DNA from 2 places in the Stenotrophomonas geniculata genome. Region 1 is predicted to be linked to the other one. Evidence: predicted binding sites of a transcription regulator. Region 1 holds the regulator's gene; the other holds the start of a gene.
What was found. Region 1 encodes FliA, which starts transcription of late flagellar genes. Its sites were predicted from a motif close to TAAAGTTTNNCNNNCNNNGGCCGATAA; they were not measured.
Positions count from the first base shown of each region.

Region 2: a site for FliA is predicted at 7,372-7,398, ahead of RI032_RS11415 (methyl-accepting chemotaxis protein). Genes of this name have one in related genera too.

Region 1 is NZ_CP140571.1:4,279,453-4,294,874, forward strand. Features, by position in the region: gene fliR (flagellar biosynthetic protein FliR) at 1-141, shown strand, start outside; gene RI032_RS19800 (putative bifunctional diguanylate cyclase/phosphodiesterase) at 417-2,552, shown strand; gene flhB (flagellar biosynthesis protein FlhB) at 2,711-3,841, shown strand; gene flhA (flagellar biosynthesis protein FlhA) at 3,886-5,946, shown strand; gene flhF (flagellar biosynthesis GTPase FlhF) at 6,092-7,720, shown strand; gene RI032_RS19820 (MinD/ParA family ATP-binding protein) at 7,707-8,594, shown strand; gene RI032_RS19825 (RNA polymerase sigma factor FliA) at 8,591-9,334, shown strand; gene cheY (chemotaxis response regulator CheY) at 9,392-9,784, shown strand; gene RI032_RS19835 (protein phosphatase CheZ) at 9,784-10,389, shown strand; gene RI032_RS19840 (chemotaxis protein CheA) at 10,392-12,224, shown strand; gene RI032_RS19845 (flagellar motor protein) at 12,326-13,066, shown strand; gene motD (flagellar motor protein MotD) at 13,068-14,084, shown strand; gene RI032_RS19855 (ParA family protein) at 14,089-14,871, shown strand; gene RI032_RS19860 (chemotaxis protein CheW) at 14,868-15,422, shown strand, end outside.
Region 2 is NZ_CP140571.1:2,453,602-2,469,023, forward strand. Features, by position in the region: gene RI032_RS11375 (MFS transporter) at 1-816, shown strand, start outside; gene RI032_RS11380 (KGG domain-containing protein) at 827-1,132, opposite strand; gene RI032_RS11385 (CerR family C-terminal domain-containing protein) at 1,268-1,942, opposite strand; gene RI032_RS11390 (M24 family metallopeptidase) at 1,935-3,191, opposite strand; gene RI032_RS11395 (DUF4434 domain-containing protein) at 3,399-4,883, shown strand; gene RI032_RS11400 (MarR family winged helix-turn-helix transcriptional regulator) at 4,889-5,353, opposite strand; gene RI032_RS11405 (S41 family peptidase) at 5,404-6,315, shown strand; gene RI032_RS11410 (NAD-dependent epimerase/dehydratase family protein) at 6,414-7,307, shown strand; gene RI032_RS11415 (methyl-accepting chemotaxis protein) at 7,517-10,048, shown strand; gene RI032_RS11420 (DUF2628 domain-containing protein) at 10,127-10,513, opposite strand; gene RI032_RS11425 (hypothetical protein) at 10,727-10,897, shown strand; gene RI032_RS11430 (TonB-dependent receptor domain-containing protein) at 10,958-13,003, opposite strand; gene mdoH (glucans biosynthesis glucosyltransferase MdoH) at 13,497-15,422, shown strand.

The sequences.
Region 1 (15,422 bases):
CTGAACCCGATCCAGCTGGGCCTGCCGGTCTCGCTGCTGCTGGGCCTGTTCCTGCTGGCGTTGCTGGCCGGGGAAATGGGCCCGCCGGTACAGCGCCTGTTCGACGCCGCCATCCAGGCTGCGGACGCGGTCACACACTGACCCGATCATCACGTTTTACTGCTTGCCATGCCTTTGTTTCTGTAGAGCCGAGCCCATGCTCGGCTGTCTTCGGCAGGAGCGGCAGCCGAGCATGGGCTCGGCTCTACAAGGGCGCAATTTCACGTTTTACTGCTTGCCCTTCCCCCGGGTCCGCGCGTTAGAGTGAATGCGCGGCAACCGGGGGGATGCCGCACGTGGCCGCCGCCCTGCGTCGGCCTGCCTCATGCATGCCCCACCGTGGTTTCCGTCGACAGGCAGGTCCGGGAGACTGACGAATGCTGGTAGGCACGTACAACCCGTGGCTGGTGGCGATCTCGCTGCTGGTTGCCGTGATGGCTTCGTACACTGCGCTGGCAATGGCCGGGCGCACGGTCACCGCACCCGGCAAGGGCGCGGCATGGTGGTGGCGCCTCGGTGGTGGCTTCGCCATGGGCCTGGGCATCTGGTCGATGCATTTCATCGGCATGCTCGCCTTCGACCTGCCCATTCCGCTCGGCTACGACCTGCCCATCACCCTGCTCTCCCTGGCCCTGGCCATCGCCTCGTCAGTGTTCGCACTGTGGCTGGTCTCGCTGCGCACCCTGCCGCATCCGCGCCTGGCCGTCGGCGCCCTGCTGATGGGCACCGGTATCGCCGGCATGCATTACGTTGGCATGGCCGCAATGCGCATGCAGCCAGGCATCGACTACGACCCGGGCTGGCTGCTGTTTTCGCTGATGGTGGCGGTCGCTGCTTCGTGGACGGCCCTGTACGTTGCATTCCGCCTGCGTGCGCAGCGCACCCGTGTCGGCGACCGGCTGGCCGCTGCCGGCCTGCTCGGGCTGGCGATCGTCGGCATGCACTACACGGGCATGGCCGCCGCACGCTTTCCGGAAGGCAGCATCTGCGGCGCAGCCGTAGGCGATGGCCTGCAGAGCGAATGGCTGGCCATGCTGGTGGTGATGCTCACTGTGTCGATCCTGGCCGTGGTGCTGGTGGTGTCCTGGATGGACCAGCGGGTGGAGGCGCAGCTGCTGCGCCTGCGCAATTCCCTGTTGAGCACCTCGCTCACCGACGCGCAGCAGGAACTGACCCAGGCCGCGCTACACGACCCGCTCACCCGCTTGCCCAACCGCCTGCTGCTGCAGCGTCGGATCGTGCAGGCACTGGCCGAGGCCGAACAGGGCGGCAGCCGTTTCGCGGTGATGTTCATGGACCTGGATGGCTTCAAGCAGGTCAACGATGCCTATGGCCATCAGGCCGGTGATGCACTGCTGGTGGCGGTGGCCGAACGCACCCGCCAGCTGCTTCGTCCCCACGACATGCTGGCCCGTCTGGGCGGGGACGAATTCGTTCTGGTGGTGCGCATCGAGCACGACGAGGACCTTCCGACCCTGGCCCGCCGCATCCTGCAGGCGGTAGGCAGCGGGCCGTTGCTGGCCGACAACGAACTGCAGGTGACCGCCAGCATCGGCGTGGCGATCTGCCCGGACCACGCTGCCAGCGAGCGGCAGCTGATGGCCTTCGCCGATGCAGCGATGTACCAGGCCAAGGAATCCGGACGCAACGCCTTCGTGCTGTTCGCCGACTGGATGAATGACAGCGCCGAACAACAGTTCCGGCTGCTGGCCGACCTGCGCCGGGCCATTGGCAGCGAGCAGCTGTTCCTGCACTACCAACCGAAGATCCAGGTAGCCACGCAGAAGGTGGCCGGTGCCGAAGCGTTGATCCGCTGGCGCCATCCGGAGCATGGCCTGATCCCGCCGGACCGCTTCATCCGGCTGGCCGAGCGCAGCGGCGCGATCAACGACATCGGGCGCTGGGCGCTGGACCAGGCCTGCCTGCAGCTGCGCCGCTGGCATGACGCCGGTCACGAAGGCTGGTCGATGTCGGTGAACCTGTCGCCGGTGCAGTTCAGTTCGCCGCACCTGCTGCAGGATGTGCGCGAAGTGATCGAACGCCATGGCATTGCCCCGCGCCACCTGGTGCTGGAGATCACCGAAAGCACGGTGATGCGCGATACCGATACCAGCCTGCGCCTGCTGCAGGCGCTGTCGGCGCTGGGCGTGGGCATTTCCATCGACGACTTCGGCACCGGCTACTCCAGCCTGCTGTACCTGAAGCGGCTGCCGGCTACCGAGATCAAGATCGACCATGCCTTCGTGCGCGATCTGGAGCACAGCGCCGAGGATGTGGTGATCGTCTCGGCCATCGTGGCGCTGGGCCATGCGCTGGACATGGACATCGTGGCCGAAGGCGTGGAAACCGCCGCCCAGCGCGCCTACCTGGAGCGGCTGGGATGCGATTACCTGCAGGGCTACCTGCTCGGCCGCCCGGTCGATGCGGCGCGCTTCATGCAGCTGCACGACCTGCCCCGGCCGCGGGTGGAGCTGGCGCAGAGCCCACCGCCCAGCGACAACGCTCCCCTGTAGAGCCGAGCCTGCGCTCGGCTGCTCTTCGCGCTTGATCCAAACATAGCCGAGCATGGGCTCGGCTCTGCAAATAGATCCACGCCGTGCGTGGATAGGCAACACCCCATCACGGAACAGTTCTTGCACGCATCCCGGCAACCCCTGCCGCAGTGCCCGTGATGTCCGAGAACGAATCCGCCGGCGAAAAGACCGAACAACCTACCGAAAAACGCCTGCGCGACGCCCGTGAACAGGGCAACCTGCCGCGCTCGCGCGAACTCGGCACCGCCGCCGTGTTCGGCGCCGGCGTGCTGGCGGTGATGGCCATGAGCGGCTCGATCGGCCGCGGCGCCACGGCCTGGATGAAGCAGGCGCTCAGCCCGGAACAGAGCCTGCGGCAGAACCCGAAGGAACTGTTCGGCCACTTCGGCGACCTGCTCCTGCAGTTCATGCTGGTGATCGCGCCGCTGGTGCTGGTCTGCCTGCTGGCCAGTTTCGTCGCACCTCTGGTGATGGGTGGCCTGCGCTGGTCGCAGAAGGCGTTGCTGCCCGACATCAACCGCATGAACCCGATGAGCGGGCTCAAGCGCCTGTATGGCCCGGAGGCCATCGCCGAGTTCACCAAATCGCTGCTGCGCGTGGCCTTCGTCGGTGTCGCCGCCGGGATGGTGGTCTGGACCGGCTTCGACACCCTGCGCGGGCTGATCCACCACCCGCTGGAGACGGCCATCACCGACGGCCTCGGCTTCACCCTGCGCCTGCTGCTGGCCACCGCCGGTGCGATGCTGGTGCTGGCCGCCATCGACGCGCCGTACCAGCGCTGGAACTGGATGCGCAAGCTGAAGATGACCCGTGAAGAGCTGCGCCGGGAAATGAAGGAAAGCGAGGGCAGCCCCGAGGTGAAGGGCCGCATCCGCCAGCTGCAGCAGCAGATGGCCAACCGCCGGATGATGGAGGCGGTACCCACCGCCGACGTGGTGGTGGTCAACCCCACCCACTACGCGGTGGCCCTGAAGTACGAAGGTGGTGCCATGAACGCCCCGACCGTGGTCGCGCTGGGCGTGGACGAGACCGCCCTGCGCATCCGTGAAGTGGCCGACGGCAACAAGGTCGCGATCGTCTCTGCCCCGCCTTTGGCACGCGCCTTGTATCGGGAAGGCCAACTCGGAAAGGAAATCCCCGTGAGACTGTATTCGGCCGTCGCCCAGGTCCTGTCCTACGTCTACCAGCTGCGCGCCTGGCGCACTGGCCCGATGCCGGACGCCCCGCACATCCAGGTGGATGAATTCGGCAAGGGAGGCCGCCCGTGAGCGCCCAGCCCTCCACCGGTTTCAACACCCGCCGCGCCCTGGAAATGATCCGCCAGGGCCTTGGCGCGCCACTGATCGTGCTGGCCCTGCTGGCCATGGTTGTGGTCCCGCTGGCCGCACCGGTGCTCGATGCGCTGTTCACCTTCAACATCGCCATCTCGCTGATGGTGCTGCTGGCGGTGGTCTACGTGAAGCGCCCGCTGGACTTCACCATCTTCCCGATCGTGCTGCTGATCACCACCATGCTGCGGCTGGCGCTGAACGTGGCCTCGACCCGCGTGATCCTGCTCAACGGCCAGAACGGCCACGACGCCGCAGGTAAGGTGATCGCCGCCTTCGGCGAATTCGTGATCGGCGGCAACTACGCGGTCGGCATCGTGGTGTTCGCGATCCTCACCATCATCAACTTCGTGGTGATCACCAAGGGCGCCGGCCGCGTCTCGGAAGTGACCGCGCGCTTCATCCTCGACGCGATGCCCGGCAAGCAGATGGCGATCGACGCCGACCTCAACGCCGGTTTGCTGACGCGTGAAGAAGCCAAGCTGCGCCGTGAAGAAGTCCGCGAGGAAGCCGACTTCTACGGCGCAATGGACGGCGCCAGCAAGTTCATCCGCGGCGACGCCATCGCCGGTATCCTGATCCTGTTCATCAACATGCTTGGCGGCCTGGCCGTGGGCGTGCTGCAGCATGGCATGCCGTTCGGCGACGCCGCCGCCACCTACACCCTGCTCTCCATCGGTGACGGCCTGGTGGCGCAGCTGCCGGCGCTGCTGGTCTCCAGCGCGGTGGCGATGCTGGTCACCCGCGCCTCGCGCTCGCAGGACATGGCCCAGGCCATGACCGGCCAGGTGTTCGGCCAGTACCGTGCGCTGGCGATCACCGCCGGCATCATCGGCGTGGTCGGCCTGGTGCCGGGCATGCCCAACGTCGCTTTCCTGACGCTGTCCGCGATCCTCGGCTTCATCGCCTGGAAGGTCTACCGCAAGGGCAAGGCCGCGGCCACCGACCCGGCAGCCGCAGGCAATGACGCCGCCGCGCTCAACGCACTGGGTCGCCCGGCTGCACCGGCGCCCACCGCCGAACTGAGCTGGGACGAGCTGCGCCCGGTCGATCCACTGGGCCTGGAGGTCGGCTATCGGTTGATTCCGCTGGTGGACGCCAACCAGGGCGGCGAACTGATGGCGCGCATCAAGGGCGTGCGCCGCAAGCTGACCCAGGACGTCGGCTTCCTGATCCCGTCGGTGCATATCCGCGACAACCTGGAACTGCCGGCCAACGGCTATCGCGTGCTGGTGCACGGCGTGCCGGTGGCCACCGCCGAGATCCACCCCGACCGCGAACTGGCCCTGGACCCGGGCAGCGCCCTCGGCGCGCTGGAAGGCATCGCCGGCAAGGACCCCGCGTTCGGCCTGGATGCCACCTGGATCCAACCGCACCAGCGTGCCCAGGCCGAAACGCTGGGCTACACCGTGGTCGACCCGGCCACCGTGGTTGCCACCCACCTCTCGCACCTGATCCGCGAACACGCGCCAGAACTGCTCGGCCACGAGGAAGTGCAGCACCTGCTCGCCAACCTGGCCAAGAGCGCGCCCAAGCTCGTCGAAGATCTGACGCCGAAGGCGCTACCGCTGTCGGCGGTGGTGCGCGTGCTGCAGAACCTGCTGGTCGAACGCATTCCGATCCGCCAGCTGCGCAAGATCGCCGAAGCACTGGTCGAACACGCGCCGAACAGCCAGGACCCGGCCGTGCTGACCGCCGCCGTGCGCACCGCACTGGGCCGTTTCATCGTGCAGGAGATCGCCGGAATGTCGGCGGAGCTGCCGGTGTTCACCCTCAACCCGCAATTGGAACGTGTCTTGCAGGAGTCCACGCAGGGCAACGGCGCCGCGCTGGAACCCGGACTCGCAGAGCGACTGCACCAGAGCCTGGCCGAATGTGTCAGCAAGCAGGAAGCGCGAAACGAGCCGGCGGTCGTGCTGGTACCGGGCCCGGTGCGCGCCGCGCTGGCGCGTCTGGTCCGCCACAGCGTCCCGTCGCTGTCGGTCCTGGCCTACAGCGAGGTGCCGGAGGACAAGCGACTGAAGCTGGTCGGAACGATCAGCTGACGCCGCCCACCGATGCGCCAGAAAACAGACACCACTTTCGAACCAACGCAACAGACAGACACCAAGGGGAACCCGCACCGTGCAGACCACCGACCACCCGAGTTCTCCGACCGCCACCCCGCCGTCTTCGTCCCGTGACCACAGCATGAAAATCAAACGATTCGTCGCCGCCGACATGCGCTCGGCCATGAACCTGGTGCGCAAGGAACATGGTCCTGACGCCGTGATCCTGTCCAACCGCCGGATCGAGGAAGGCATCGAGATCGTCGCCGCCGCGAACTATGACGAGAGCGCCGTGCAGCGTGCACTGGAAGCCTCGCGCCGTGACGTGGCACCGCCGCCGGCACCGAAGCCGCGCACCGCCGCCGATGCCGTCATTGCCGCAGTCACCCGCCGTCGCAGCAACACCCCCGCTCCGGAACCGGTTGCCGCGACCACCTCGGCCGTGGCCGCCCTCGCCCGCGCCGCGGTCGGTGCCACCGGCCGTACCCTGGACAGCGCCGACGAGATCGTGCCGACCCGCGGCAGCACCGGCTTCGCCGCGACCCTGGCCCGCGCTGCCGTCAACGAACCGGCGCTGCCCGAACAGATCTTCGCCCCGTTCGCCGAGGCCATCGTTGCACCGGCACCGGCACCGGCCGCCAGCGCGCCAGCCAACCGTGCCCGCTTCCAGATCGACCCGCCGCACGAGATGCATCACGAAAGCGCGGCCCCCGCCGTGCAGCCGCCGCCGCTGCCGGGCGCGGCTCCGACCGAAGCACAGCCGGAGATCGCCGCCAGCGAACCGGCAGTGGCCGACGCCGTCATCGAAACCTCGCCGGAGCCCACCCTCGCCCCGGCCCCGGTGCTGACCGTGGTCGCCCAGGACGACGCCGAGATCCGCCAGCTGCGCCAGGAAGTGGCCGGCATGCGCCAGGTGATCGAGCGCGAGATGAACCGCTTCACCGACGAGCGCCTGCGTGGCTGCCCGGTGCGCGCCACCGCGCTGGACCTGATGGACGAGTACGGTTTCGACGCCGGCCTGGCCCGCGACGTAGCCATGCAGATCCCGCTGGAGACCGAAGCCCACCGTGGCCGCGGCCTGATGCTGGGGCTGATTTCGCGCAAGCTGCCGATCGCCCCGGTCGACCCGCTGGAAGAAGGCGGCGTGATCGCCCTGGTTGGCCCGACCGGCGCCGGCAAGACCACCACCATCGCCAAGCTGGCCTCGCGCTTCGCCGAGAAGCACGCGCCGCGTGATGTGGCCCTGGTCACCACCGACACCACCCGCATCGGCGCCCGCGAGCAGCTGTACGGTTACGGCCGCCAGCTCGGCATCGCGGTGCACGAGGCCAACAGTGGCACCGACCTGGACCAGCTGCTGGAACGCTTGAAGGACTACAAGCTGGTGCTGATCGACACCGCCGGCTTGGGCCCGCGCGACCGCGCGCTGGCCGCCCAGCTGCAGTGGCTGCGTGCCGCCCGCCAGGTGCGCACCCTGCTGGTGCTGCCGGCCAATACCAGCTTCGGCGACATGGACGAGGTGGTCCGCCGCTTCGGTGCCGCCAACCTGCAGGGTCTGGTGCTGAGCAAGCTGGACGAGACCGGCCGCTTCGGCAACGCCCTGTCGGTGGCCGTGGACCATGCCCTGCCGATCACCTGGGTGACCGATGGCCAGGACGTTCCGGAGGACCTGCACCGGGCCAGTGCGGCCAATCTCGTACTTCGCCTTGAAGATTTGCGCCGCGCGGCCGATATGCCCTGCAACCCGGAGTTGAACCATGCCGTCGCGTGAGTACGCCAAGCTGACCAAGACCTTCCCGCTGTCGGCCACCCGCAGCGAGCCGCTCGGCCCTGTGCGCACCATTGCCGTCACTGGCGGCAAGGGCGGCGTGGGCAAGACCAACGTTTCGGCCAACCTGGCCGTGGCGCTGGCCGGCATGGGCAAGCGCACGCTGCTGCTGGACGCCGACCTTGGCCTTGCCAACATCGACGTGATCCTGGGCCTGAACCCCACCTTTACCCTGGCCGATCTGGTCGCCGGCCGCTGCACGCTGGATGACGTCATCGTCGAAGGCCCGAACGGCGTGCTGGTGGTCCCGGCCGCGTCCGGTCGCCGCCACATGGCCGAGCTGGCCCCGGCCGAGCACGTCGGCCTGGTCAACGTGTTCTCCGAACTGGAACGCGAACTGGACATCATGGTGGTGGACACCGCCGCCGGCATCACCGATGGCGTGCTGACCTTCTGCCAGGCCGCGCAGGACACCGTGGTGGTGGTCTGTGACGAGCCGGCCTCGATCACCGACGCCTACGCGCTGATCAAGGTGCTGTCGCGCGAACGCGGCGTGGACCGCATCCAGGTGGTGGCCAACATGGTGCGCGACCCCAACGAGGGCCGCGTGCTGTACGAAAAGCTGACCCGGGTCTGCGAGAAATTCCTCGCCGATGTCTCGCTGAACTATCTGGGCTGTGTGCCGCAGGATGACTGGCTGCGCCTGTCGGTGCAGCGCCAGCAGCCAGTGGTAAAGGCCTACCCGTCCAGCCCGGCCGCGCTGGCGATCACCGAGATTGCCCGTCGCACCGCACGCTGGCAGGCGCCGACCGAACCGCGCGGCGGCGTTGAGTTCTTCCTCGAACGCATCCTCAAGCAGCGCGGGGTGGCCGCATGAAAGGCGCAGCCCAGTACCGGGAAGTCCAGCGCACGGCGGCCAACGAGGTCATCGCCCAGCATTCGGACCTGGTGCGGCGCATCGCCCACCACCTGGCCGCACGCCTGCCGGCGAGCGTCGAGGTCGACGACCTGATCCAGGCCGGCATGATGGGACTGATCGAAGCCTCGCGCAGCTATGACGCCGACCAGGGGGCTTCGTTCGAGACCTACGCCTCGATCCGCATCCGCGGTTCGATGATCGATGAGATCCGCCGTGGCGACTGGGTGCCGCGCTCGGTGCACCGCCGTGCACGTGATGCCGCCGCCACCATCCGCCGCCTGGAACAGAGCAGTGGCCGTGCCGCCAGCGCCACCGAAGTGGCCGCCGCGATGGAGATGCCATTGCCCGAGTACCTGCGGCTGATGGAAGACGCTGCCCGTGGCCAGGTGCTGAGTCTTGAATCGCGCATCGAGGACCAGGGCGAGCTGGACACCGTGGCCCAAGGCGGCCCGACCCCGCAGCAGGTGCTGGAGCGCGGCGAGTTCGGCCGCGAGCTGGGCAAGGCCATCGGCCACCTGCCCGAGCGCGAACAGCTGGTGCTCTCGCTGTACTACGAGCAGGAACTGAACCTGAAGGAGATCGGCGCGGTGCTCGGCGTGAGTGAGTCGCGGGTCTGCCAGATCCACGGCCAGGCGGTACTGCGCCTGCGTGGCCGGCTGAAGCTGTTCGAGGCCGCCGACGCCGGCCTCGAAGAATGAACATCCCCGAGGCGGCTGCCCCCGGCCGTCCGGAATGAACAACAAAGGAATTCTGCTTTGAACAAGAACATGCGCATCCTGATCGTCGACGACTTCTCGACCATGCGTCGAATCGTCAAGAACCTGCTGGGCGATCTGGGCTTCACCAATACCGCCGAAGCCGAGGACGGGCATGCCGCGCTGTCGCTGCTGCAGAGCCAGCCGTTCGATTTCGTGGTCACCGACTGGAACATGCCGGTGATGACCGGCATCGAGCTGCTCAAGGCGATCCGTGCCGATGCCAAGCTGAAGACCCTGCCGGTGCTGATGGTCACCGCGGAAGCCAAGCGTGAACAGATCATCGAAGCCGCCCAGAGCGGCGTGAACGGCTACATCATCAAGCCGTTCACCGCGCAGACGCTGGAAGAGAAGCTCGGCAAGATCTTCGAACGCCTGGCGGCCAGCGCCTGATGGATACCACGGTCGACAAGAGCGCCCTCGCCCTGCGCCTGCAGGAGGCCCTGGACGCACTCGAGTCCGGTGACGAAGCCGCCTGGCGGCAGCGCATCGACGGACTGGTCGCGCTGCGCACGCAGCCGATGATGAGTGGGCTCTCGCGGCTGGCCCGCGAACTGGGGCAGGCGCTGGGTGAACTGCCGACCGTGCCGAGCGAAGCCGGGGAACTGGACGATGCCTGCGCGCGCCTGGACCACGTGGTGGCGATGACCGAGCAGGCCACGCACCGCACCCTGGACCTGGCCGAGGAATGCCGCAGCCTGACCGAACAGCTGCGCGCCGAAGGCCTGCAGCCGGGCCAGGACGCGCAGCTCGAGCGCATCCGCCACAACCTGACCGAGATCGCCCTGACCCAGAGCTACCAGGACCTGACCGGGCAGATCATCCGTCGCGTGGTGGGTATCGTCCGCCGCGTGCACGAAGGCTTCGGCGCACTCGGCCTGCCACCGGAACAGCATCGCACCGACCCGGAACTGGCCGGGCCGGCACTGAAGGGACTGGACCGCCACGCGGTCTCGCAGAACGACGCCGACGACCTGTTGTCGGATCTGGGGCTGTAAGCATGAGCGCGGTATCCGACGACATCACTGCCGATTTCATCATCGAGGCACAGGAAATCCTGGATCGCCTCGGCGAACAGCTGGTGTCGCTGGAGCAGGCACCGCAGGACAGCGATCAGCTCAACGCGGTGTTCCGCGGCTATCACACGCTCAAGGGCGGCGCCGGATTCCTCGGCGTCACCGCCATGGTCGAGCTGTGCCATGCCGCTGAAGAAGCGCTGGGCGCCGCGCGTGCCGGCCAGGCGGTGCTGCAGGCCCATCACTTCGACGCGGCCCAGCAATCGCTGGACTACCTGCAGTCGATGCTGGATGCAGTTTCCTCCGGCACCGAGCCGGGCTATGCACCGCCGGACCTGATCGCCCAGTTCGACGTACACGGCGGTGCCGTGGCGGCACCCGCCGCCGCAGCAGCACCCGCCGCGGGTGGCAGCGACCTGATCACCGACGACGAATTCGAGGCCCTGCTCGACCAGCTGCATGGTGGCAACGCGCCGACCGCGGTTGCACCGGCGAAGAAGGCCGACGACGGACTGATCAGCGAAGACGAGTTCGAAGCCCTGCTCGACCAGCTGCACGGTGGCGCCGCACCGGGCACCAAGCCTGCTGCCGCCATGGCACCGGCGCCGGCTGCAGCCCCGCGCCCGGTCGCCGCACCGGCACCGGTGGCAAAGCCGGCCGCCAAGCCGTTGGCCGAGGCCGAACATACCGTACGCGTAGACACCAAGCGCCTGGACGCGATCGTCAACCTGATCGGCGAACTGGTGCTGTCACGCAATCGGCTCAAGACCCTGCGTGCACGCCTGCGCGATGAAGAATTGGACCGCGCCGTGTCCACCCTGGACATCGCCACGGCCCGCCTGCAGTCGGCGGTGATGCGTACCCGCATGCAGCCGGTGGGCAAGGTCTTCTCCCGCTTCCCCAAGGTGGCCCGCGACGTCGCCCGCTCGCTGAAGAAGGAAGTGGACCTGGAACTGATCGGCGCCGAGACCGAGCTCGACCGCAACCTGGTCGAAGCGCTGGCCGACCCGCTGGTGCACCTGGTCCGCAACGCCATCGACCATGGCGTGGAAATGCCCGACCTGCGCGAGGCGCAGGGCAAGCCGCGGATGGGCCACGTGCGGCTGTCGGCGCAGCAGGAAGGTGACTACGTCAGCATCGAGGTGCAGGACGATGGCGCCGGCATCGACCCCGAAAAGCTGCGTGCCAAGGCACGCGAGAAGGGCCTGATCGATCCGGAGGCGGCCGCGCGCCTGAGCAGCGAGGAATGCCTGCACCTGGTGTTCCTGCCCGGCTTCTCGACCAAGCAGCAGGTCACCGACATCTCCGGCCGCGGCGTCGGCATGGACGTGGTGCAGTCACGCATCCGCGAACTGAGCGGCCAGATCCAGATCCAGTCGGAGCTGGGCCGTGGCAGCCGCTTCCTGATCCGCGTGCCGCTGACCCTGGCGATCCTGCCGACCCTGCTGGTTCAGGCCGGTGAGGACGTCTACGCGCTACCGCTGGCGCGCGTGATGGAAGTGCTGCACGCACCGCGCACGTCGCTGGGCTGGTTCGATGGCCGTGCCGTGCTCGATCGGCGCTCGCACACCCTGCCGCTGGTCGATCTGCGCCAGTGGCTGGATGTGACGCCCGCCGCCTCGCCCCTGCTGACCATCGTGGTGCTGCAGGCCGGCGAAGCGCGCTTCGGGCTGGTCGTGGACCAGGTGCGCGGGCGGGAGGAAGTGGTCATCAAGCCGCTGCCGAAAGCCCTGCGCGGCCTGCGCGGTTATGCCGGTGCAACCTTGATCGGCGATGGTCGCATGGCCTTGATCCTGGATGTGGACGGGCTGCGATGACCCTCGCCGGGCCCTGCCCGGCGACCCGAAAACTGTGACTACCGTCTGTACGCGATCTACCGGTGTCTCAAGTCCCATTCATACACGCCGATACCGGAACCATGGATAGACTCAGCCTCATTGGACTCTTTCTCGCCCTGGCCTCGCTGGTCGGTGGCAGCATCCTCAAGGGCGCCGGCCTGGCGTCGTTGTGGTCGCCTGCCGCGTTCGTGATCGTCATCGTCGGCACCGTCGCCGCGATCCTGCTGCATACCTCGCCGGCAGTGTTCAAGCATGCGTTCAAGATCGTGCGCTGGGTCGTGCGCCCACCGCACAGCGATCGCCGCGAACTGATCCAGCAGATCGTCGAGTGGAGCAACATCGCCCGCCGCCAGGGCCTGCTGGGCCTGGAGTCGCAGGTGGAAGCGCAGCAGGACCCGTTCCTGCGCAAGGGCCTGCAGCTGCTGGTCGATGGCGTTGAACCCGAATCGATGCGGCACATGCTGGAAATCGAACTGGGCAGCCAGGAGCATCAGGACCAGGCCGGCGCCAAGGTCTTTGAAGCGATGGGCATCTACGCACCGACCCTCGGCATCATCGGCGCCGTGCTCGGCCTGATCGCGGTGATGAAGAACCTGGCCGACCCGAGCAAGCTCGGCCACGGCATCGCTGCCGCGTTCACCGCCACCATCTACGGCATCGCCTCGGCCAACCTGCTGTTCCTGCCGGTGGCCGCCAAGCTCAAGAGTGTCATCTCGCACAACACCCGCGACCGCGAAATGGTCATCGAAGGCCTGATCTCGATCGCCCAAGGCGAGAACCCGCGCAACATTGAAACCAACCTCTCCGGCTTCCTGCACTGACATGGCCCGCCGCAAGCACCACGAAGAGCACGCCAACCACGAAGCATGGGCGATCCCCTATGCCGACCTGATGACGCTGCTGCTCGCCTTCTTCGTGGTCATGTACGCGATCTCCTCGGTCAACGAGGGCAAGTACCGGATCATGGCCGACGCACTCACCGATGCCTTCGGTGGCGCACCGCGCACCATCAATCCGGTGCAGGTGGGTAACAAACAGGTGCAGGGTGGCGGCTGGGACAGCCCCTCGGTGATCAAGTCCGGCACCAAGATCGGGCCCTCCGCGCCTGCACCGTCGCACGACCCGACCCTGCTGCCGTCGATGGCCTCGCAGATGCGCATGCCGGTGTCGGTGCACAACCAGGAGCAGATCGCGCGCGCCGAGCGCCAGCTCAACAGCATCGCCGACCGCCTCACCGCCGCACTGGCGCCGCTGATCGACCGCGGCATGATCAGCGTGCGCCGCACCGAGCTGTGGATCGAAGTCGAGATCAACAGCGACATCCTGTTCCCGACCGGCTCGGCCGCGCTGGACGTGCATGCGCGGCAGACCCTGGCCAGCCTGGCCGAGGTGCTGCGTGACGTGCCCAACAGCGTGCGCGTGGAAGGGCACACCGACAACGTGCCGATCGCCACCGCCACCTTCCCCTCGAACTGGGAGCTGTCGGCCGGACGCGCCGCCAGCGTGGTGCATCTGTTCGCCGACCAGGGCGTGCAGCCGTCGCGGCTGGCGATGGTCGGCTACGGCCAGTTCCGCCCGCGCGAAGAGAACGACAGCGCGCAGGGCCGCAACCGCAACCGTCGGGTGATGGTCATCATCCTGGCCGACACCTCGCATTCGGTGGACCCGCTCGGCCAGCGCCTGAACGCAGCCACCGGCGCCACCGACAGCACCGCTACCGAACAGGCCGCCGCAACTCCGGCCAGCGCCCCCACCTCCCCCATCGCACCGGTGAAGTTGCCGCCGGTGCCGGCTGGCAGCCGCGTCGGCGCCGCCGTTCCCCCGGCAATGAAGGAGTAAACCGATGCGCATCTGGGCAGTCGCCAACCAGAAGGGCGGAGTCGGCAAGACCACCACCACCCTCGCCCTCGGCCGTGGCCTGGCCGCGCTTGGCCATCGCGTGCTGCTGATCGACCTCGATCCGCACGCCTCGCTCAGCCGCGCCTTCGGCGTGCCGGTCGATCCGCCGCCGGCCGGCGTGCTGGAACTGTTCGGCGCACCGCCGGCCGATCTTTCCAGCCTGTGCCATGCCAGCAGCATCCACGGCCTGGACTATGTCTGTGCACAATCCGCGCTGGCCACATTGGAACGCCGCAGCGCCAACCAGCCCGGCCTCGGCCTGGCCCTGCAGAACGCGCTTGCCCGCCATCAGGGGCAGCACGACTACATCCTGCTGGACTGCGCACCCACCCTCGGTCTGTTGATGATCAACGCACTGGCCGCGGCCGACCGCCTGATCATTCCCACCCAGGCCGAGCCGCTGGCTCTGCATGGCCTGGAGGGGATGGTCCGCACCGGCGAGATGGTCGAGCGCTCGCGCCGCCGCCCGCTGCCGATCTCGATTCTGCCCACCCTGTTCGACCGCCGCACCCGCGCCGGCAACGAATCGCTGCGCACGATGCAGGATCGTCACGGCACCCGCGTGTGGGAAGACGCCATTCCCATCGACACCCGCATCAGCAACGCCGCCGGCCTGACCCTGCCAAGCGTTGGTGAGGACTACCCGGGCCGCGGCCTGGCGGCCTACCGCCGCGCCCTGAACTGGATCCTCGGCGAGGATGCCCGCGCCCTGGAGCAGGCCGCATGAACAGCACCGGCGTACTGGACGACTATCTGGACGAACTGCTGGGCGAAGCGATCGCCGTGGCGCCACCGGCTGCACCGCCGCCGGCAAGCGACGAAGCGTGCCCGGCGATTGCAGCGGACGCCGAACGCGAGCCGACCTGGGACGATCTTCCGGCCGAAGTGATCTACGAGACCGACACCGCGGCCACCACACCGATTGAGGACGACGCTGCGCTGGAAGCTGCATTCGAGGCCGCTGCTGGCGCGCCCGAGCGCGAGCCGACCTGGGACGACCTGCCGGCCGAGGTAATCTACGAAACGGAGACTGTTGCTGCTGCCCCGGCAGAGGACGACGCAGCACTGGAAGCCGCCTTCGAGGCCGCCGCAATGCCTGTCGCCGCTCCCGAGCGCGAACCGACCTGGGATGACCTGCCTGACGAGGTGATCCACGAGACGCCCCCTGCTCCGGCTGCCGCCAAGGCAGGTCCGGAACCCACCTGGGACGATCTGCCGGACGAAGTGATCTACGAGACCGATACGGCCGACAGCCATCGCCTCGCCCACACCGACAGC
Region 2 (15,422 bases), 1.8 Mb from region 1:
CATGGCCTGCTGGCGCCGGTGACCCTGCTGGCGCTGGGCGTCGCAGCCGCCGGACTGATCCTGTTCGGCATCGTTGAACGCCGGGTTGTACGCCCATTGCTGCCGCTGGACCTGTTTGCCGACCGCCGCTTCGGCATGTTCAACCTGGCATCGTTCGTGCTGGGCTTCACTGCCTATGCCAGCCTGTTCTTCCTGTCGCTGTTCTTCCAGCAGGCGCAGGGCCACAGCGCTGCGCAGGCCGGCTCCCAGCTGGCCCCGCAGTTCCTGTTGATGGGGGTCGTCTCGCTGTTGTTCGGTCGTCTGGTCGCCCACCTCGGGCTGCATGCCGCGCTGGTGCTGGGCTACGCCCTGGCCGGAATAGCGCTGTGCGCGATGGCCACGTTCGAACCGGCTACGTCGCGTGCTTTTGCCAGCGCTGTGCTGGTGCTGCTTGGCATTGGCATGGGGCTGGCAGTGCCGGCAACCGGCATGGCGGTCATGGCCAGCGCGCCGGTCGAGCGCGCGGGTATCGCCTCAGCCACGATGAACGCGTTACGCCAGGCAGGCATGAGCCTGGGCATCGCGCTGCTGGGCAGCTTGATGGGCCAGCGCGCCGTGCAGCACTTCGCCGTTTCCGCGCAGGCGGCCGGGCAGCGGGGGCTGGTGGCACAGGCGCGCGAACTGATCCTGCAACCAAGCTCGATGCACGCCACGCCGCAGACACTGGCGTGGTATCGCAGTGCGATGGCCAGTGGTTTCGGCTGGGCGATGGCTGTGGCCGGTGCGCTGGTCCTGCTTGCTGCGCTGGGTCTGTATCGCCAGCGCGCACCGGCCTGACGCGCAGCGGTCAGCCCTGCTGGCGTTGCGGGCCCTCTGCCGTGCGTTCGATCTCGTGTGGCTGCTGTTGCTGCTGGCGCGCATTGGCGTGGCGAGCGTGTCCACCTTCACGACCGATCGCGGCCATGTGCTGGCGGTTGCGGCTGATCGCCTCGCCGCCCTTGCGGCCTGCGACACGTGCTTCGGCCGGACTGAATTCGTGCGCGTTGCCGGAGGCGTGCGCGGCCCGCCCGCCCTTGGCAGCGATCGCGCGCTGCTTGTCCTGGTCCATTGATGCGAAGCCCCGGTTGGAGCTGCGCGGGTTCTGCTCAGTCATGTGAAATCTCCTGCAGTGTGGACGCCGCCTTCGTAGACGACGGCCTCCATGCTTGGCCATCGCACGCTAAGTCCAGGTCGCCATCTTCGCCACGGTTTTCACGCGCCCTGCGCACGGGACCGATCACGCAGCCATTCAGGTGGGCGCTGCCTTCGCTGCAGCCAATGCCATGCCACCGACCACCGCCGCGATCGTCTCTACGTCTGCCAAGGGGGCTCCCTGGTTCAATCTGGCCTGCAGAGCCCCATGGGAGACGGCGAAGACGATCGCCTGACCGAGCAGGGCGTGGGTACGCAGCAGCGTCTCGACGCTGGTTGGTTCGCTGCCACGCAGGCACGCCACGCACGCGGCCAACGTGGTGTGCAGGGGTTCGAACAGCGTACGGTGGGCGCTGGCGAACGCGGCCGTCGGTTGGATCTGTTCGCGCGCCAACAGCAGCGTGCGTGGCCCCGCATCCGGTGCCGACAGCAAGGCATGGACAAATACCTGCATCAATTGCTGCAGCTGCTGCGCGGCCTGCCGCACGCCAGTCGGCGGTGCTGCCGGCAGCGGCAGTCGTTCGGCAATGGATTGGGCACAGCGCTGCAGCACTGCGGCATACAGTTCCTGCTTGCCGCCGAAGTGATATGGGATGGCCGATTGGCTGCAGCCAGCCATGTCCACCAGCTGGCGGGTACGCACGCCCTCCACGCCGAACGCGCTGAACAGCTGCAGCCCCGCGTGCAGCAGTCGGGCTCGGGTCTGCCCGCTGCGCGTCTCGGCCGCGCGCCGCCGTGCCGGTGTCTGCAGGTGGGCGATGAACTCAGGCATCGGCCTGCATCAACCGTGTCGAGTTTTCATTCAGCGCGGTACCCGCATCCGTGCCGACGATGACCGTACCGCCGATGTTGGCCATGTGCCGGCCGAATGCACAGTTCGGTTCGAAGGCGAAGCACATGCCGGCCTGCAGGGGCAGTTCGCGCCCGACAGTCGGCAGCGGCGCGATGTGCGCATAGCGCGCGGCCTCCGGCAGCGCTTCGATGCCCGGCGCACGGCCAAAGCCAACCGGTCCATAGGGGTTGAGGCTGTGGACCAACGGATGCACGTGCCAACCCCCCGCCTCCAGCAGGGGCGCTTCCATCGCGTCGACGACGTCGCCGAAGGTATTGCCCACGCGCAGTGCAGACAGGCCCGCTTCGTAGCTGCTGCGGGCGACAGCGGCGGCGCGATGGATGTCGTCGTGTACCTCGCCGATGGCAACCGCGGCCTGATGCTGTGTTTCCATCAGCCCGTACAGTGCGAAGATCTCCGACAACACCAGGTCACCATCGCGCAGAATGCGCGGCGGCTGTGCACGGTACTGCCAGGCGGGCGGTCCCCAGCCTACATACTCGGGACCCGAGCCGAGCAGCACCTCGGCGGTATAGCCTCCCAGCGAGAAACAAGTGGCGGTCACTGCGGCAACCAGTTCGGCTTCGGAAACACCGGGGCGAGCGGTGGCACGCAGCGCCTCGCTCATGGATTCACCGATCCAGGCGGCATGCGCGATCAGCGCCAGTTCCTCCTGACTCTTGACCGAGGCGCGCTGGAAGAACGCACGATACACCGGTACGAATTCCGCGCCCGGCACTGCCGCCTGCATGCCCTGCAGGGTGCGCGCAGGCATCGCGCCGTCGAAGTAGAACGGCGGATACGGCTCCAGCCCCAGCACGCCGATACGTGCCGAGTGCAGGCCACACTGCTGCAGCCAGCGGCCCACCTCCTGCCCGGATTTGCCCACCCACAGCTGTTCGGGTGCGATCCATTGCAGATCGCCGCGCAGGCCGGCCTGCAGGTGGTCGGCAATCATCAGCGAGGCAAAGGTGAACACCCGGGGGGGCTGGTCGCCGACGAACACCACGATCGAGCCGGGCCGGTCATTGGTGAAGTAGCAGTCTGGCGAGAAGCCGGCGGGCGCGGCGGCTTCCCGGTCGCCATGTACAACCAGGGCATCGAGGCACTCACCGGCCATGATGTCGCGGGCCAGCGCCCAGCGGCGGTCGCGTTCCATCAGGCTGAGCGGTGCGGGCGGCGTGCGCATGAGAGGTACTCCAGGGGAAGGAGCGCGCAGGCTCGATCACGCAGATGAATGAATCAACCACTTGAATCGACTTTGCATGTGCGCTGCTGCAGCGGCAGCTGATGTCGGCGATCGCGCAGCGCTGCCGATGATGGTGATGGGGCCACCGCCGCTGTTGATAGCATGCGCGACAACGCCACTTGCCTGGCCACCACAGGGACGTAGAACATGAACAGGATTGGAGTGATCGCATTGCTGGCCTGTATCGCCCCCGTCCATGCAGCCAGCCCCCTGTTGTCCGGCAGCTTTGTTCACGTCGGCTATTCGGCCACCGACGAACAGCTGCCAGCCGCGCAATTGCCGCTGTTCCTGGATGAACTGCAGGACCTCGGCAACGACACGATCATCCTCGGTCAGGTGCGTGCCACCCGTGCCGGCGTGGGATGCGCCAGCGGTGTGCAGGATTTCGAATGGATTGCCGGCTTTCCCGGCAAGCTCGGCACCGTGCTCGATGCGGCAGCCGCGCGCGGCATGAAGGTCGTGGTGGGCATCACCTACAGTTCGGGGCAGTGCGCCACCTTCTGGCAGGGCCAGAATGCAACGGCCGTGGCACAGGATGCGGCGCAGTCGCTGGCGCAGCTTGGCCAGCAGTACGGATCGCATCCGGCGTTCGCCGGCTGGTACATCACCGACGAGCCGGCACAGGTGCCGATTGATCGCGCGTCGTTCTATCGCGCGATCGTGACGGCGCTCAAAGGCAGTACACCCTCGCGGCCGGTGATGGTGGCACCCTACCTGGCGTCATCCAGCGTGGATCCGGCCAGCGTGGGCCGGGCTGCTGCACAGTTCCGTACAGCCACCGGCGTGGACGTGCAGATCTGGCAGGACGGCATCGGTGCTGCCTCGCATGCCCGATTGTTCCAGTGGGATCGCGCGGGTCATTCCACCGAGGCGTACTACGAGGCGCTGTCGGCGGCGCTGGGTGCCAGCGGCCTGTGGGCCGACATCGAACTGTTCAACCATGGCAGCCCCTTGTTCCTGGAGACCGGCAACGGGCTGTCCGGTGCCTATCGCTCCGCGTCGGTGCAGCGCATCAACCAGCAGTTGTGGAGTGCGCGTTCGGCCGGCAAGCGCGTTGCCTGGCTCAACCAGTACCACATGTCCGAGGTGGTCGGCCCCGGCCAGGGGTATGGCGAATCGCCGCGGCTGATGAACACCTATCGCGGGTTGTATGGCCTCGGTGCGTCCTACAGTGTCGATCCGGTGCAGACCACCTACAGCTACAGCACGGCGCCGGACGCAAACTATCCCGACAGCACCGGGCATGAACTGTTCGATCGCCGGGTGGGGGATCCGCGCAACCCGATGGATGCCGGCTGGGTGGGCGTGCACGGCAATGTCAGCATCACCATCGACCTCGGCCAGCGCCGGCGGGTGGACTGGATCGGCCTGCACACGATGACCCGCCCGGCCTGGGGTATCGTCACGCCGACGTCGGTGGAGGTGATGTGCGCTGAGCCGGGCTCTGCCGCAACCCGCATCGGCGTGCTGTCGGCGCCATTCACCCAGGCCGGGCTGAGCGGTTCGACCGAAGAGGAATACGTGCTGGGCAATGCCGCGCCGCTGGCCGCGCAGTGCCGCACGCTCGAGCTGCGGTTGGCCAATGGCAGCTGGACCTTCCTCAGTGAAATCGAGATGGCAGCCGAACAGTAGGTGCCTCAGCGCTGGGGTGTGTCGCGCAGTCGCTGCGCGAACGGCCGCTGCTCAAGCGCCTGCAGTGCGTCGCGCAGCACCTGCTCCAACGACTGTCCAAGATCGGCATCGAGGCTGCGCGCCGCGCGAGCCGTGGCCTGCCACTGCGTCTGCAGCGCCGGCAGCGCCTGCAGTGCGCGCGGGCTCAACTGCAGGATGCGCTCACGGCTGTCTTCACCGACCGCAGCGTGCAGCCAACCGTCGCGCACCATCGCTGAAACCGTCTGGCTGAGTGCCGAATGGCTGAGCCCGCAGGCCAGTGCGAGGTCCTTGATGCGGCAGGGGCCCTGCGCCATCAGCGTGCGCAGCACCGGGGTGTAGCGCGGCCGGTAGTCCAGCTTCAGGTCGCGGTAGGCCTGCTCGACCGCCGGGTCGAGCTGGTCGAGCAGGGCCCGCAGCAGCGTTCCCAGGGAGGCATGTTGGAGATCCATGGTCGCGATGATATATAAGCAATTACATATCATCAACGTGGAGTGCGGTCATGGTGGTTTCGTGGATGCTGGGCGCGCTGCTGGCGGCGTCCTGCCCGGCCCAGGACGCGGTGCTGCAGGCGGCGGCCACGGCGATACAGGCGCAGTACCTGGACGTGGCCGAAGGCGCGCGCATTGCCGAGGTGGTGCGCGGCTGGTCCGCCCAGCAGCGCTATGCGGACAGCTGCGCGGACCCGAAGGTGTTCAGCGCACGCCTGAACCAGGACCTGGACGTGTTCGATGGCCACTTCCATGTCGAGCGGGTGGATGCCAGCGCCGGCCAGGACGACTGGCTGATGGCCTGGCGCGCGGATGCACGCAGCAATGGTGCGGGCGTGCGCGAGGTGCGGGTGCTGGAAGGCAACATCGGCTACCTGCGCCTGAGCACCTTCTATCCGCTCGATCTGGCCCGGCCGAAGCTGGCCGCGGCCTTCACCCTGCTGGCCGACACCGATGGCCTGGTGCTCGATCTGCGCCAGAACGGGGGAGGTGATGACGGCAGTGCGGACCTGCTGGTGCGGACCCTGCTGGCGGCGGAGATCAACCAGGTGCAGTCACTGCAACAACGTGGCCAACGCAGTCCGGTACCGTTGCCACCGGCGAGCCTGGGGCTGTACCTGAAGCCGCTGGTGGTGCTGATCGACCGCCGCACCGGCTCGGCCGCCGAATTCGTCGCGTACTCGCTGCAGGCGCAGGGGCGGGCACGTGTCGTTGGGAGTCGAAGTGGCGGCGCGGCACATATGTTCGATGATCCTGTGCTGCTGCCGGATGGCTATCAGATAAGCATTCCCGACCGGCAGCCGATCAACCTTCGTACCGGAACCAACTGGGAACGTACCGGGGTCACGCCTGATGCGGCAGGCGGTGACGATCCGCTGTTCGTCGCCCGGCAGCTGCTGGCCCGATCGGCATCGCCAGAATGAACGCACAATTGCAACCGCGCCCTATCGCAGACGACATGCAGCGTGCCTAGAATCGAAGCATCCCGGTAGTTCCCGGGCGCTTCGAGTGAATGGACTCAATGAAGATTCTGTTGACCGGCAGTTCCGGGCGGATCGGGCGTGCGATCTTCGGCGCGCTGGCGGCGGCCCACGAAGTGGTGGGGCTGGATCGCAGCCCATTTGCCACCACCCGCATCATTGCCGATGTCACCGATCGTCAGGCCGTGACGCGGGCGGTGCAGGGGGTCGATGCGGTGATCCATACCGCCGCCCTGCACGCACCTCATGTCGGCCTGGTGCCGGATGCGGTATTCCAGCAGATCAATGTGGAGGCGACCGCACACCTGTTGCAGGCTGCCCGCGAGGCCGGTGCACGCCGCTTCGTGCTGACCAGCACCACGGCGCTGTATGGCCATGCGGTAGTGGCGGGCGGATGCCGCTGGATCGATGAAGATACCGAGCCGTTGCCGCGCACGATCTACCATCGCAGCAAGCTGCAGGCAGAGGCGTTGGCCGAAGCCGCTGCGGCACCGGGCTTCAGCGTGCGCGTGCTGCGCATGGCCCGCTGCTTCCCCGAGCCACCGGAGCGGATGGCGATGTTCCGCCTGCACCGCGGCATCGACGCGCGCGACGTGGCCAGTGCACATGCCGCGCTGCTGCACGATGAGGGCGCTGCCTTCGCACGCTATATTGCCTGCGCACCGACACCGTTCCTGCGCGAGGATTGCCTGGAACTGGCGACCCAGCCCCGCCGGGTGCTGGCCCGCCGCGCCCCGCTGCTGCTGGCCGAGTTCGAGCGCCGCGGCTGGCCGCTGCCGTTGAGCATCGACCGCGTCTACGACAGTGCGCTGATGCGCAGCACACTGGGCTGGCAGCCGCGCTTCGGCCCGGACGACGTGCTGCAGCAGTACGCGGCTGGCAGCATCGAGGTGCTGCCTCGGGCGCAGTGGATCAAGGATCGGGTTGCCGAATAGGACGGAACGGGGCGGGTTCCTGACCCGACCCTGAGCAGGTTCAGGAATGTGCAGGCGGAGCGCCTCAACCTCGTTCGCAGGCGGCCGCTAACCCGGTGCGCTTCCTGCGCCGGGCGGGTCCCGGCGGCAGGTGGCCTGCGCGACGGATCGCGCACCTGCGCGGTGCCCTCGCGGTGCCGGTCGTCCTGAACTGCCTTGCGGACCCTTCCATGCATTCTCCCCGTTCCGCCGCTGCCCGCCGCCCGGGCAGCATCGCCCACAAGCTGATGCTGGGCACCGCTGCGATCGCGCTGCTGTGCTTCGGCCTGACCGCGTTCCTGATCTACCGCCAGGCCAGCGCCAGCCTGATCGATGCCTCGCGCCAGACCATGGCCAGCGAAGCCACCGCCGAAGCCCGCCAGGTCGCGGCGGATCTGGGCACCGCCTTTGCAAGCAACGACGCCATGGTCGAGGCCGTGCTCGCCCAGCGTGCGCGGGGTGACGCGCCTGATCGCGCCAGCCTGGCGGCCGTGCTGGGCGAGCAGCTGCGCAGCCATCCAGAATGGCTGGGCAAGAGCACCATGTGGGAAGCCGACGCCTTCGATGGCAAGGATGCCGAGTTCGCCAATGCCGAGATGCACGATGCCAGCGGCCGCTACATGAGCTACTGGGCCTGGCATGACGGCAAGCCACAGCAGTCGACCATGACCGACTACACCGAAGCCGCTGACGGCTCGGCCGACTGGTACGTGGTGCCCAGCCGCGACAAGCTGCCCAAGGTCAGTGAACCTTATGCCTACGACATCGCCGGCCAGCAGGTGCTGATGAGCACGCTGAGCACGCCGATCATCGAAAACGGCACGTTCCTCGGTGTGTTCACCGTGGACTTCTCGCTGGCGGCGCTGCAGAAGCACCTGGCCACGCTGAAGCCGATGGGCGCCGGGCGCGTTGAACTGCTCTCGCCGAACGGCGTGGTGCTGGCGTCGGCGAACGCCGCCGAGATCGGCAAGCCGCGCAACGACGCATTGACCCGCAGCATGCTGGCCGACATCGCCGCCGACCGCCGGTTCGAAGCCTTCACTCCGGATGCGGCAGGCAACGTGCGCGTGTACGTGCCGCTGCGCGTGGGCGATGCGCCGCAGCGCTTCGCGCTGGGCGTGGTGATGCCACACGCGGTGATCGTGGCCGAGGCGCGCCAGCTGCTGTGGCTGACCCTGCTGGTTGGTGTGGTGGCCGCGCTGACGCTGAGTGTGGGTGTCTATGTGCTGCTGCGCCGGTTGGCGATCCGCCCACTGGCCGAAGCCGTGCGCGTGGCCGGCGACGTCGCCGCAGGCAAGCTGGACAGCACCCTGCCGGCACGCAGCAACGACGAAGTGGGCCGCCTGCTGGATGCGATGCAGGGCATGCGGGGTCAGCTGCAGTCGGTGATGGCGGCGCAGGCGGAGATGGCGCGTCGCCATGACGCCGGCGAACTCAGCTACCGCATGGACGCCGCGGCGTTCCCGGGCGAGTACGGCCGGATGGTGGCCGACAGCAATCAGCTGGTGGCCTCCAGCAACGCCGTCACCCAGCGCCTGGTCGAGGTGATGCAGCGTTATGCGGTGGGTGACCTGAGCGTGGACATGGAAGCGCTGCCGGGCGAGAAGGCGGTGTTCACCGCTGCGATGGCCACCACCAAGAGCAACCTGGCGGCGATCAACGATCAGATCCAGCAGCTGGCCGCCGCCGCCGCCGCCGGCGACTTCGCGGTGCGCGGCGACACGCTGCGCTTCGACCACGACTTCCGCCGCATGGTGGAAACCCTCAACACCATGATGCAGGTCAGCGACCACAACCTGGCCGAGCTGTCGACGCTGCTGCGCGCGATCGCCGCAGGCGATCTCAGCGCGCGCATGCACGGCGACTTCCACGGTGTGTTCGCGGTGATGCGCGACGATGCCAACAGCACCGTGCAGCAGCTGACCCAGATCGTCGGCCAGATCCAGCAGTCGGCGGCCAGCATCCGCCTGGCGGCGGGTGAGATTGCCGCGGGCAACAGTGACCTGTCGCGCCGTACCGAGCAGCAGGCAGCGAACCTGGAAGAGACCGCGGCCTCGATGGAGGAGCTGACCTCCACGGTGCGCCAGAATGCCGACCACGCGCTGCAGGCCAACACCCTGGCCGGCTCCGCAGCGGGTGTGGCCAGCGAAGGCGGGCAGGTGGTCAGCCAGGTGGTGCAGACCATGGAGCAGATCGAAGCCTCGTCGCAGCGCATTGCGGAGATCATTTCGGTGATCGACGGCATCGCGTTCCAGACCAACATCCTGGCGTTGAACGCGGCGGTGGAAGCGGCGCGTGCCGGCGAACAGGGGCGTGGATTCGCCGTGGTCGCCAGCGAAGTGCGCGCGCTGGCCCAGCGCTCGGCAGGTGCGGCGAAGGAGATCAAGGAGCTGATCGACGCCTCGGTGGCGCAGGTCGGTGCCGGTGCGCAGCTGGTGCACGGCGCGGGCCGCACCATGCAGGAAATCGTCGGCCAGGTCGGTCGAGTGAACGAGATCATGGCCGAGATCTCGGCGGCCTCTCGCGAGCAGTCGGCGGGCATCGAGCAGGTCAACCAGACCGTGGTGCAGATGGACGAGACCACCCAGCAGAACGCCGCGCTGGTGGAGGAAGCCAGTGCCGCCGCGCGTGCGATGGAAGAACAGGCCGAGCAACTGGCGGTGGCGGTCTCGCGCTTCCGCCTGCAGGCCGAGCCGGTGGCCACGGCTCGCCGCGCGGCCTGATCCCGCAAACGAAGACGCCCGGCGGGGGCCGGGCGTCGATTGCATCCTTGCCGCGCATCCCTGCGCAGTTCTGAGGGCTCAGAACATGCCTTCAAACGGGTTCCAGCTGGTGCGTCCTTCCACCTTCTCCAGGTAGTAGCTGTAGTTGGTGCTGGAGGCGACGAGCAGGTTCATGGCGATGAACAGCATGCGCCCCACCACGTCCGGAAGGAACATGGTGATGATGGCGAGCACGATGTTGATGCCGATCAACACCAGTGCCTTGCGCCACATGCCCAGGATCAACAGGTAGATGGCGCCGAAGAACAACGCAAAGAAGTTCAGGTTGATCTTCAGGCGGTCACCGAAGGACAGCGCCTTCCAGGCCTGCTTGAAGCCGGGATTCTTGGGGGCGCCGTGCTGGCGGAAGAAGTTGAAGCGGAACTGCCACTTCGGGCTGAACTGGGACAGGTCAGTGGTATTCATGGGAAACATCCCTGTTGGAAAACGTTTTCATGATAGGACAAGTCCTATTCAGGATCCAAGCTTCGGCGTCAAAAATGTGACGCCCGCCTTGTTCCTTGTGGTGCGGCGGGGCGCCGCACCGTCACCCATCCGCCTTGTTTTTAGGATAGGGTGCGCAGTTCCGCTGCTGCCCCAGCTGAACCCGGGTGGCGGCGGGATGTCCATGGAGGTTGCATGACCACACCTGCTACACCGGAAAACGCACCGGGACCGGTGCTCCTGCCGACACCTGAAGTGGTGCAGGCACAACAACTGCTCGCACGCCAGCAACTGGCGGTAGCGATGGACCGTGCACGCACGGCCGCTACGCAGAACGCGGCCGCGGCCGCGCTGGAAAGCGAGTAATCCGCAACACCGCCGATCGCGCTGGCGTGCTGCCAGCGCGATCGCGGCGCGCGCGGCCGGTCAGAACCGCGCGGTCATGCTCATGAAGTAGCTGCGCCCGGCCACGAAGTAGTCGGTGGAGCCTTCGGCATACAGCTTCTTGTCGGCCAGGTTGCTGACGCCGCCACGCAGGGTCAGTACCTCGTTGACGTTCCAGGCCGCGGTCAGGTCATACAACGTGTAGGCCTTGAGGAAGGTCGTCGCCGTGCCGGTCTGCTTGCCGGTGTACTGCGCCGACAGGCTGCTGGAAAACACCGTACTGGGCGTCCAGTCCAGCGACGAATAGCCAGAGAATTCCGGAGTATCGATCAGGTTGCGGCCGGTGGTCAGGTTCTTGGCTTCCTTCATCCAGGTCGCCGAGGTGCGCCAGCGCCAGTGCTCGCCGAAGCGGAAATTGAGGTTGCCTTCCATGCCGCTGGTGCGTGCGCGCTGCACGTTGCTCATGCGCGTCCACCAGATGCCGTTGAACCTGCCCAGCGGTGCGTACTCGATCTTGTTCCTGAAGTCGGTATGGAAGTAGGTCAGGCCCGCATCGACCAGGTCGTTGTCGAAGCTGATGCCGATCTCGCGGTTGGTGCTGGTTTCCGGGTCCAGGTCCGGGTTGCCGGCCATGTAGCAGCCGCCGCGGGTATAGCCCAGCGGGATCAGCGAGGTGCAGCCTCGGCCGCCGGACTGGGTGGCGGCGGTGGCCGAATTCTCGGTCAGGCTGGGTGCGCGGAAGCCTTTGGAAACGCCACCGCGGATGGTCCATTGCTCGGCCGGATGCCAGACCAGGTAGGCACGCGGGCTGACGTGGCCGCCGAACTTCTCATGGTGATCCAGACGTGCGCCGAGGGTCAGCGCCAAGGTGCGGTGCAGCTTCAGTTCGTCTTCGACGAACAGGGCCCAGGTATCCACTTCCAGATCGGAGCCGCTGACGGCATTGCCGGCATAGTCGATCGGCGCGCGGCCGATGGTGTCGGTGTTGGTCAGTTCCTGGCGCTTCCATTGGCCGCCCACGGCGAACTGGTGTTCAACCCCCAGGGTGAAGGGCGTGGTCAGGCTGCCCTCGATGATCGTATCGGTGGCTTCGGAGCGGCCTGTGGCACCGATGTCGTTCTTGTACTCGGTCCAGTACGCACTGATCTTCGAGTTGCCGAAGCTCCACTTGCCGTCGTGGTTGAGCGCCAGCGAACTGCGCTTGAGTTCGCTGGCACCCCAGGCGCCTTCGTCCTGCTTCTCCAGAGAGGCATCGATGAAGGCCTGCTGCACGCCATGGCCGGCTTCCAGCGACAGTTCCTGCGCATCGCTGAGCTTCCACTGCAGCAGCGCGTCGACGTTGCGGTCCTTCTCGCCGGCGTAGGCGTTGCCGTAGACACCGCCGTTGGAGCGGTCCGAGTCGCGGCGCATGCTGTTGGCACCGATGCGCAGGCCGAAGCGCTCGCCGAGCGGGCCGGAGAAGGTCGCACCGATCTGCTGGGTATCACCGCGCTTGCCATCGCCCGGGCGGGTATAGCTGTGCGTGGCACTGCCGTTCCAGTCATCACCGATGCGCTTGGTGATGATGTTGATCACGCCGCCCATGGCATCGGAGCCGTAAAGCGATGACATCGGTCCGCGCACCACCTCGATGCGTTCGATCTGGTCGGGCGAGATCCAGTTCAGATCCTGGCGGCCGAGGTCGGGGCGGTAGTTGGTCGAGGCCGAGCTGCCCATGCGCTTGCCGTCCACCAGCACCAGCGTGTAATTGGACGGCATGCCGCGCAGCTTGATCTTGGACTGCTCGCCGACCGCACTGAGGCCACCGGTCACGCCCGGCACGCGGCTGAGCAGGGTGGCCAGGTCGTGCACCGGCTGGCGCTCGATGTCCTCGCGGCTGATCACGCTGATACTGGCCGGCGCGTCCTTGATCCATTGCTGGTTGCCCGAGGCGGTGACCACCACGGTATCCAGATCCTTGGTGGAGGCATCGGCGCTGGCCTCTGCAGCGGCCAGGCCGGGCAGGGCAAGCAGGCAGGCGGTGGCCAGAGCGCGGGACAGGCGGGTGCGCGGCAGGCGCGCGGAACGGGTACGGAACGGCAGGGACATGACGGCTTCCATCGGAGGAGGGGGACCCGGTGGAAGCAGCAGGCGCACGCAGACAGCAGGCAGCCCCCTTCCATGGGTCGTTGGGCGCTGGGTTGGAACCGGCGCAGCTGGGTGGGTCTCGGCCGTGCGGAAGACGGTGACCTGCCTGGTTAATGAAATGATAACCGTTCGCGTTTGTTACGATCCAGTACCTGGGGCGACCAAGTGACATACGTACCCATGCCCCGGCACTCGCCTGCTGTTTGCTGAATGGGGATAAATCCCGGCGTAGACCTTCGCACTCGGCTTACATCCGGCGCCCTAGACTGAGCCGCATTTTCGATTCCGCCCCGTTGGAGATCGTGTGGGTTCCGGTAGTGACAGACAGCGACTGCGTGGCGTGAGGCCGACGCAGCCAGGACAAGTGCGGGCGCCGGGAAAGCGCGCCGGGAACCTTGGTGCATGCAGCCCGGCCGGGATGGCCGGCCGTGCCGACTGCGCGGAGTAGGCGGCAATGGGGGTGCAGACCATCCATGCGGAAGCAGATACGTCCCGGCGTGATGCCGGCTGGACGCTGCTGCCGGCCGAATCGCCGTTGCAGATGCCCGAGCAGACCCTGCGCGAAGGCCAACTGAAGGTTCGCCGCCACCGCACCTCGCCGCGACTGATCGGCCTGCGCCGGTTCTACATCTTCGGCGGCACGCTGGCGATGACCGCCATCGCCACCCGGATGATGTGGCGGGTGCTGTCGGCCAATGGCATCAGCGTGCTCGAAGCCTGCCTGCTGGTCCTGTTTGTCGGCCTGTTTGCCTGGATCGCGCTGTCTTTCGCCAGTGCAGTGGCCGGCTTCCTGACTGCCGTGTTCGACCGGGGTTACCGCCTCGGCATCGACCCGGACAAGCCGCTGCCGGCGGTGCACAGCCGCACCGCGCTGCTGATGCCGACCTACAACGAAGACCCGCGCCGGCTGCTGGCCGGCCTGCAGGCGATCTACGAGTCGGTGGCCGCCACCGGCCAGCTCGACCGGTTCGACTTCTTCGTGCTCAGTGATACCCGCCGCGAAGACATCGCACGCGCCGAGGAGCAGGTGTTCGCCGAACTGCGCGAGCGCGTGCCCGATGGCCCGGCGCGGCTGTTCTACCGCCGCCGTGGCGACAACAGCGGGCGCAAGGCCGGCAACATCGCCGACTGGGTCCGCCGCTTCGGCGGCGCCTACCCGCAGATGCTGATCCTCGACGCCGACAGCCTGATGACCGGTGACAGCATCGTGCGCCTGGTCGCGGGCATGGAACACAACGCCGATGTCGGCCTGATCCAGACCCTGCCGTCGGTGATCGGTGGGCGCACCCTGTTCGCGCGCATGCAGCAGTTCGGCGGCCGCGTGTACGGTCCGGTGATCGCCCGCGGCGTGGCCTGGTGGCACGGTGCCGAGAGCAATTACTGGGGCCACAACGCCATCATCCGCACCCGCGCCTTTGCCGATCAGGCCGGGCTGCCGGCGCTGCCGGGGCGCAAGCCGTTCGGTGGCCACGTCCTCAGCCATGACTTCGTCGAAGCGGCGCTGATGCGTCGTGGCGGCTGGGCCGCGCACATGGTGCCGTACCTGGGGGGCAGCTATGAAGAAGGTCCGCCGACGCTGACCGATCTGCTGGTGCGCGACCGCCGCTGGTGCCAGGGCAACCTGCAGCACGGCAAGGTGGTCGGCAGCCGCGGCCTGCACTGGATCAGCCGCATGCACATGCTGATCGGCATCGGTCATTACTTCACCGCGCCGATGTGGGCGATGCTGATGCTGATCGGCATCGCCATCCCGCTGTTCCAGGAAGGCATCGATTTCAACGCCCTGCTGCACCTGTCGCCGAGCGTGTACTGGCGGGCCCAGGACGAGGAACAGGTGGTGCGCCTGTTCGCGGCGACCATGGCGGTGCTGCTGCTGCCCAAGGTGCTGGGTTACCTGGCGATGCTGCTGGACCCGGTCGACCGCCGCGGGTGTGGCGGCGCGCTGCGCGCGTTCGTCTCGATGCTGGTGGAAACCGTATTGGCGGCACTGATGGCACCGGTGGTGATGTACGTGCAGTCGCGCGGCGTGGCCGAAGTGCTGTCCGGCCGCGATTCCGGCTGGGACGCACAGCAGCGCGACGATGGCGGCATCTCGTGGTTGGCGCTGATCCGCGGCTACGGCGGCCTGGGCGTGTTCGGTGCCTTCATGGGCTTGCTGGCCTGGGCGGTATCGCCCTCGCTGGCCGCGTGGATGGCGCCGGTGGTGATCGGCATGGTGCTGGCGGTACCGGTGGTGGCGCTGACGTCTTCGCGCGGCCCGGGTGCCTTCCTGCATCGCCTCGGCCTGCTCGACATTCCCGAGGAGAACATTCCGCCGCCGGTGCTGGTACGTGCTGCGCAGCTGCGCCGGGAAGCCGCCGAACAACCGCCGCTGTACTGA